2 regions of the Listeria sp. MAN/IMW/UF464 genome follow, and region 1 is predicted to be linked to the other one. Evidence: predicted binding sites of a transcription regulator. Region 1 holds the regulator's gene; the other holds the start of a gene.
The links. The regulator LexA, encoded in region 1, represses DNA repair genes until DNA is damaged. The targets are predictions, from matches to a motif close to CGAACATATGTTCG.
Positions count from the first base shown of each region.

Region 2: the regulator LexA is predicted to act here: its motif matches at 2,876-2,889, upstream of addB (helicase-exonuclease AddAB subunit AddB).

Region 1 covers NZ_JBZWZP010000001.1:404,056-408,197, forward strand. Annotated here, with positions in the region: gene tkt (transketolase) at 1-1,128, opposite strand, end outside; gene AC4PG0_RS02030 (DUF896 domain-containing protein) at 1,275-1,502, opposite strand; gene yneA (cell division suppressor protein YneA) at 1,595-1,924, opposite strand; gene lexA (transcriptional repressor LexA) at 2,082-2,696, shown strand; gene AC4PG0_RS02045 (GNAT family N-acetyltransferase) at 2,726-3,247, shown strand; gene AC4PG0_RS02050 (arsenic transporter) at 3,281-4,142, opposite strand, start outside.
Region 2 covers NZ_JBZWZP010000002.1:43,206-47,347, reverse strand. Annotated here, with positions in the region: gene addB (helicase-exonuclease AddAB subunit AddB) at 1-2,864, opposite strand, end outside; gene AC4PG0_RS07460 (IDEAL domain-containing protein) at 3,013-3,369, opposite strand; gene AC4PG0_RS07455 (competence protein ComK) at 3,499-4,098, shown strand.

The DNA of each region.
Region 1 (4,142 bases):
ACCAAAAATAGTAGGTATTTTCGCAGCTAATGCATTGATAACTTCACCACTTGAAGCACGGCTAGCAAGTGCTTTAGAATCGTCATATACTGGAAGATCTGCATCCCAATCAGCTGGTAACTTGTTATTTAAGCTATCTTCTAATTGTTTAGCAAGCTCTGGGTATTTCGCTTTATAAGAAGCAAATAATTCGTTCCATGCTGCTTCTGCTTTTTCACCGCGTTCTCCAATAGTTTCTTTAAAGCGAGTTGTAACTTCTTCAGGAACAAAGAATTTTTCTTCGTAGTTCCAACCATAAGCTTTTTTCGCTTCTAAAATACCTTCGTCACCTAGAGGAGCACCATGAACTTTACTAGTACCTGCATTAGGAGCACCAAAACCAATAACTGTTTTAACTTCAATCATTGTAGGTTGTGATGTATTTTGTTTTGCTTTTTCAATAGCAGCTAGGATTTCTGCTGTATCATTGCCATCTTTAACTAATAAATGTTCCCAACCATAAGCTTCAAAGCGTTGTTTTACATTTTCAGAGAAAGATTTGTCTAAATCGCCATCAAGAGAAATATCATTGGAATCGTATAAAACAACAAGTCTTCCAAGTTGTTGGTGACCTGCGTAAGAAGCCGCTTCAGAAGCAACACCTTCCATTAAGTCTCCATCTCCACATAGCGCATAAGTATAGTGATCCACAACTGGGAAACCATCTTTGTTATATTTTGCTTCAAGATGTCTTTCTGCCATAGCCATACCAACAGCCATCGCAATACCTTGACCAAGTGGACCAGTAGTTGCATCTACTCCATCAGTATAACGATATTCTGGGTGACCTGGAGTTTTACTTTCCCATTGACGGAAGTTTTTAAGGTCTTCTATTTCTAATTTGAAACCACTTAAATGTAATAAACTATATAAAAGCATTGAGCCGTGTCCAGCAGAAAGTACAAAACGATCACGGTTAAACCAATGTGAATTTTTAGGGTTTGTATTTAATACGCGAGACCAAAGTGCATAAGCCATTGGAGCCGCTCCCATTGGTAATCCCGGATGACCAGAATTTGCTTTTTGAATTGCATCAATTGATAATGTACGAATTGTATTTACTGCTAAACTATCTGTGTTATCGAACAAATGAAACATCCTCTCTTCAATATAATTTTAACTACTTTTAATAATAAGCCTAAAAAGCAATTAACACAACTAATAATTGCTTTAAATTGCTTAATTGATTGGTATTTTTGTTCATTTGCGCAAAAATGTTCATTTGGTACTAATTTTTACTTCTTATTTTTTCTCATTTGTTTTATTTTATGCGGTGTTACATCATTTCCTTTAGGGTCAATAATCGTAGTATTTTCGATTGTTCCCTTCATATGAGTGCGAAACGACTTAATATATTCTTTCCTTAATTTTTCTTGTTCTACTTTTTCATCAGCAGTTAGAGTCCCTGCTTTTTTCTTTTTAGAAAGTTCATTGATTCTATCTATTTTAGCTTTTTCTAGCATCACACTTCATCCTTTTCTTCATTATATTAAAATAAGAAAGTAGCTAAATCGCTACTTTCTTTATTATATCATAAACGACACTAAAATCGTTTCTACTGGTTTGCTAATTGAATAGTACTATCGCTTCTTTGTAACTTTGTTTCGTGTACTGGTATAACTACAGAATCCCCAGCTTTCACATGTCCATCTGTAAGGTTATTTTCTTTTTCAACCCAAGATACAAAATCTGCTTTTGCCATATCGCTCTTCGCTGCATATTGGTCTGCAAGTGCCCAAATAGAATCCCCTTCATTTACATCTACCTCAGAATACTCACTGCCACTCCCAATAACAGTGCACATCAATATAATTCCTAGAACTAAACAAGTTATTACAAATATAATAGAAACATAAAATTTATCCCAAATTAATTTTAAAGTCATTAATAATCCCTCCAAAAAAGAATGTACGTTCGCTTTTCTATATTATAGAACAGCCGTTCGCATATGTCAATAAAAAAACGAACCTTTGTTTGCATATTGGATTTTCTTTTGCTATACTTGATTTATAAAATAACCATTAAATCAATGAGGTGAAACCATGAAAATATCTAAACGTCAACAAGATATATATGAATTTATAAAATCAGAAGTAAAAGAAAAGGGTTATCCACCTTCCGTACGTGAAATCGGTGAAGCTGTTGGTTTAGCATCTAGCTCCACAGTCCATGGCCATCTTGCTCGACTTGAAGGTAAAGGACTAATTAGACGTGACCCTACGAAACCTCGTGCTATTGAAATTTTGTCTTTAGAAGATGAAGCAGAGACGCCGAATGTAGTCAATATCCCAATCATCGGTAAAGTTACTGCCGGAATGCCTATTACAGCGATTGAGAATATAGAAGAGTATTTCCCACTCCCTGAATATATGGCTGCAGGAGAAACCAATGTCTTCATGCTTGAAATCGACGGAGAAAGTATGATAAATGCCGGGATTTTAGATGGAGATAAAGTAATTGTTCGACAACAAAGTTCAGCAATTAATGGTGAAATTGTCGTAGCGATGACCGACGAAAACGAGGCGACTTGTAAACGTTTCTATAAAGAAGCGAATCATTTTAGATTACAACCAGAAAATGATGCACTAGAACCAATTATCTTAAATAACGTTACTATTTTAGGCAAAGTTATTGGCCTTTATAGAGATATTCACTAAAAGCTATATTTTGTTAGGCGGTTTTTATATTGATTTATTTTGAAACAGATAGACTAATTGCAAGAGATTATGTAGCAAGTGATTATGTTCCCTTTAGCGAAATGAACGGTGACAAAGTCGTAATGAAGTACTTTCCATCTACACTTTCAAAAGAAGAAAGTAATGCTTTTTTAGAAAGAAATCAACAAGAATTAACGGCACTTGGCTACGGACTTTTTGCCATTGAAGAAAAATCTACCGGCGAATTTATTGGTTTTACCGGTTTTCATGAAGCAACTTTTGAAGCTGCGTTCACCCCTTGTATCGAAATTGGCTGGCGCTTAAAGAAAAGTGTATGGAACCAAGGTTATGCAACCGAAGCCGCACTAGGAGCTCTCGATTTCGCCAAACAGAAAACAACTATTGATGAAATTTACAGTTTCACCGCTATGTTAAATAAGCCATCAGAACAAGTAATGAAAAAAATCCATTTTACAAAAGTAGCTACATTTATGCATCCTGCTTTAGCGGACGGACATCCTTTAAAGCCACATATTCTTTATAAAGCATAGGAAAAACCCTGTACAATTTTGTACAGGGTTTTCTTAGCTCCAAATAAGGAGTGAAATATAAAGTCCGACGAGTGTAATAAACAATACTGGAATAGTAATCACAATACCTATTTTAAAATATGATCCCCAGCTTATTTTTATACCCTTTTGAGCTAATACATGTAACCATAGTAACGTTGCAAGCGAACCGATTGGCGTTATTTTAGGCCCTAAGTCAGATCCGATAACATTTGCATAGACTAACGCTTCTTTCATCACTCCTGTAAATGAAGTATGATCGATTGCAAGTGCATTAATCATTACAGTTGGTAAATTATTCATTACAGACGACAATATCGCGGCAATAAAGCCCATCCCAATCGTACCTACGAAAAGCCCATAATGAGCAATATATGAAATAGCCTCTGCTAATAATTTAGTAATGCCAGCGTTTTGCAAACCGTATACGACGACATACATCCCAACCGAGAAAAACACAATATTCCACGGCGCCCCTTTTAAAATCTTCCTTGTAGAAACAGCATGACTCTTTCCACCAACTAGCAAAAAGATAAACGCTACAAGTAAAGCGATAAATGACACTGGAATGTCCAAAAAGCTACTTAAGAAATATCCAATCACAAGAATGATAAGTATTCCCCATGAAATCCGAAACATTTTTTTATCTTTAAGCGCAGAAGCCGGCTCACGAATTCCACTAATTTCATAAGTTCTAGGTAACGCTTTTCTAAAATAAATATAAAGAACAATAATACTCGCAACCAACGAAAAAAGCGTCGGAATCAACATCATTAATGCGTACTTTGAAAAACTAATGCCGAAAAAGTCAGCCGAAACAATATTCACTAAATTACTTACAACAAGTGGTAAAGACGTCGTATCAGCAATAAATCCA
Region 2 (4,142 bases), on a different contig from region 1:
TAATCAATGATTCGAAGGAAAGTACGATCATCTTGTTCAGCTGCATCAATTCTATCAATACGTCCTTGTAAAAGAAGTTCGCTATCTGATTGTAATGGAATTTTTAAAGGCGGAATATCTCCTTTCAAACCAAAATCCACCTCTAAACCAATTGGACGAAACGCACTGCTTTTCGCTTGTTCGTTTAAAACCGTAGTAGCTCTTGTAATAATTTGGAGTAATTTATATTGAATATATTCCATCCGTTTTGAACTTAATAAAATTTCATGTTGAATCTTCGGAGCTAAAAATGTCATCGCAAGTTTAGCCATTTGCCTACATTCTTCTTCCGTTAAATTACCCCAATCTCGGTTAGTTCGTTTTAATTCAGCGGAAATCCATTCCATCGCCCCGTGGAAAATTTCTCCCATGTCTACAGCTTGTAGCTTATAATGAGCTCTTTCTTCTAATTTCAAGCCATATTGCGCAAAGTGTTGAAACTCACAACTAAAAAACTTCTCCATCCGCGAAACACTTGCATGAATATTTTCACCAAATAGGTTTTTAGCAGTTGTTTCTTGGAGTGGTTTGGTTTTATTTTCATAATAAAGGCTTGAAAGTACTTGTTTTGCTGCCTCAGATTCTTTGCTATCTTCAAAATAACTATTATAAGCATCCCACCATACATTTGATAAAGGATAACCACGTTTATACATTTGTAATTGACTCGTTAATAAGCCCAGTGTAGCTTGTTTAGAGCGAATATAACTACTTTGTTCTTTATCATTCAGTAAACTTGGGTCAGTTAAATAAACCGATTCATTTAAATTTTTGAATTGGCCTTTTATTTTTCTTAGATAATTCGACTCGTTAAGAACTTTCCCTTCTTCATCTGCAGCTGGATAACTAAGAAATAATTTGTCGCTTGGCAAACTCATTATTTTATAGGCTAATAAATCTTCTTCACCAATGTTATTTTTAGCAGATGGCTTTAAATTGCTATTTTCTACTCGCAAAGAGTCGCGATCTTGATCTGACAAAATCCCTTTATCTTTTTGACGTAGTGGCATTACGCCATCATTCATTCCAATCGCAAAAATAACTTTCATGTTAAGCAACTTTGCATTTTCCATTTCAGCTAAAACTACTTGATCTAAAGAAGGTGGTAGTAAAGAAAATTCTAGCGCATCCAAGCCCGTCGTAATTATTTCAGAAAAACTATTAACATCTAATTCTTCCTCACCTAAAACTTCTACAAATTCATCTAGCAGTTCTGATATTGAACTCCAAGCTTGTTCATGTTCTCTAGCAAGTTCCAAATAACCATTTTCTTCTGCTACTTGTCTCCATGATTCTAAATGTTCTACAGCTTTAACTTGCTCCAAATAATGATATAGAGCCATGGCGAACTCTATGCCTGTTTTTGCTTTTGTTATATTATTTTCTAATGTTGAAAGAGGCTCAACTATAAGATTCCTCATTTCATTAATAACACTTTGGGTTGCTAATTCTTCATCTGTTTGTGGCAAGACATTGGTAGAAAGTCCTCGAATTTTACGATAAATCCAATCGCCTTCTTTTTCCCATTTCCACTTATTTTGAATGCCGTTTTCGAGCACATAATTTTCAAGTATATCTGCTTTTCTTCTCATAATAGTCGCATTTTCAGCCACATCAAAGAAAAATTCTGTTTTAACTGCTTGGAAAATTGGTTCATATTTCCAATTAAATAAAATTGCATCAATACTAGAACGAATAAATTCAATAAATGGGTGTTTAGCCATTGCTCGTTTTTTGTCTATAAAAATAGGAATATCAAAGGACTCCATTACTGTTTCACATAAAATATCATAATCACCGATGTTTCTAGTCAAAATCGCTATATCTCGGTATCTATAGCCGTTTAATGCTAATTGCCGAATTTCGCGGGCAACACCTTCCATCTCAGCACGCCTATTATTAGCTTGATGGATGGTTAAATCATTTGCTCCCCCTTCATATGACGAGTATTTATTATCTCCCCAAGCGTTGGCTAAAAAGGCTAATGAGTCAGAGTTAGCTCGTTTATTTTCTAAAAGAATTTTCTCCGGTTCCACTTGAATTTTATTTAATTTAGCCATCTCTAATAAAGCAAAGTATGCTTCAGTGCTCGCTTTAAACATACTGAAATCTTCCAAACCTTTATGGATTTCAGGTACGTTTAAAGTTAACGATACTGTTACTTTATCGCATTTTTGCATTAGCTTTTCTATTACTGTTAACTCTTGTTTTGAAAAAGAAGTAAATCCGTCAATAATTATTTCCGTTTGATTTAAATAATCACTCTCAATAATCTTATCTGCTAACAGTCTCAAATAATCTTCATTTTCAAGGAATTTTCCTGCTAATAATTCTTCATATTTTTGATAAATAAGTGAAATGTCATGTACTTTGCTAGATACACTTGTAGATAAATTTGCCGCACTCTTCTCTAATTCGTCTACAGAAATTTCTTCTTGTTTCATTTCTTTGAATAACTTAGCCAGCTCTGAATAAAAGCCTTTTTTTGAAGTAGCTCTAGAGAAAATTTTCAACTTATCTTTTTGATCTAAAGCAGCTTTTCGAATAACCATCTCAATACCTGTTTGACTCAAAAAAGTTTTAGATAAGCCACCAGTTTCTTGAAGTATTTTCCAAGCAAGCCTACTAAAACTGAAAATCTGTGTCCCTAGCATTCCTGCCAAGTTTTGTTTATTTAAAAAGCTTGTTTCCATTTGAAACGTCATTTGATCGGGGACGATAAAAATATACGTCTTAGAAGTTTTTTTGATTTTTTCGCCTACTTCATCCATCAAATGAGTGGTTTTACCTGTTCCTGCTTTACCAGCAATTATTTGAAGTGTCATACCCTCACCACCGAACATATGTTTTTATTTAGTTTACCATATTTGAGCAATCTGTCCAGAACTTTTTTCGAGGCTTTTTTTCGTGAAAATTTATAAAACAGCTCAAAAAAACTAAGATAGCTCTTACTATCTTAGTTTTTCATATATTCTACTCAAAAGCCAGCATTTCCTGTTGGATTTTATTCATTTTTTCTGTTAGCTGCATAAATTTCGCTTTGTTCCTATTATCGAGAGCTTTATCAATTTCAGCTCTAAGTTGTTCTAATTTTCTCTCTTCTAGGAGCATCGTCAGGAAGCATTCGATAAAAACATTTGTTAATTCTTTTTCTCCTTTAAGGACACCCACTTGATTCATCAATGAATTAGAAAAATCACGCATTTCCACGACTACCACTCCTCCACTCATATTTATTACAATTTCGAAAAACTGTAACATGGCAAGAAAAAACAGAAAACGGCTTGAAAATACAACTTTACGAAAATCTAATGACTTGTAAATTACCATGTGCTATAATGACAAAAAATAACTCATAACTTACTTTGATGCTTCGTCGTTATTTGAAATTTTGTGCATTACGCAATAATTTCAGATTACTTCTTAGACATAAATACAAACATAGAGGAGTTGAATGAAATGAAAAAAGAACAAATTAGTACTCAGTTTTATGAAGTAAATCCCCACACAATGATTATTTTTCCAAAAAAATCTGGAAGTATAGTCTATTCAGAAATTTATGAAGTTGATTCTCATTATACTTCTAAATTTACCCCATTTGAGTTAATTAAAACCAGCTGTAACTTTTTCGGATCGAGTTATGATGGACGTAAAGAGGGAACAAAGCATCTAATAGGTGTCACTCATAAGCCGCCTATTATTATTGACCCTGTTACTTCTACCTATGTATTCCCTACTGTCGCGCCAAGTTCAACAGATTGTATTTGGATTTTCCCACAGCATATTAAGGATTATCATGCAATTGGATATAACCATACGTTGATAAAGTTTTCTAATTTACAGACTTTTGAAATTGATATGTCGTTAGCCTCTTTTAATAACCAAATTGCTAGAACCTCCATGCTACATATGAAGTTCTCACAAAAAATGCGAACAATGGAGAGCAATTTCCCTTCTATGAATATGTTTTTTCCTCCAGCTACACTCGCCGCTGAATCCAGGCGTTATTATAACACTATGCTCTCTGAAAAAGACGATTCAAAAGACCCGGAACAATAAAATTAAAAACCAGATATACGCATTGTATATCTGGTTTCCTTCTT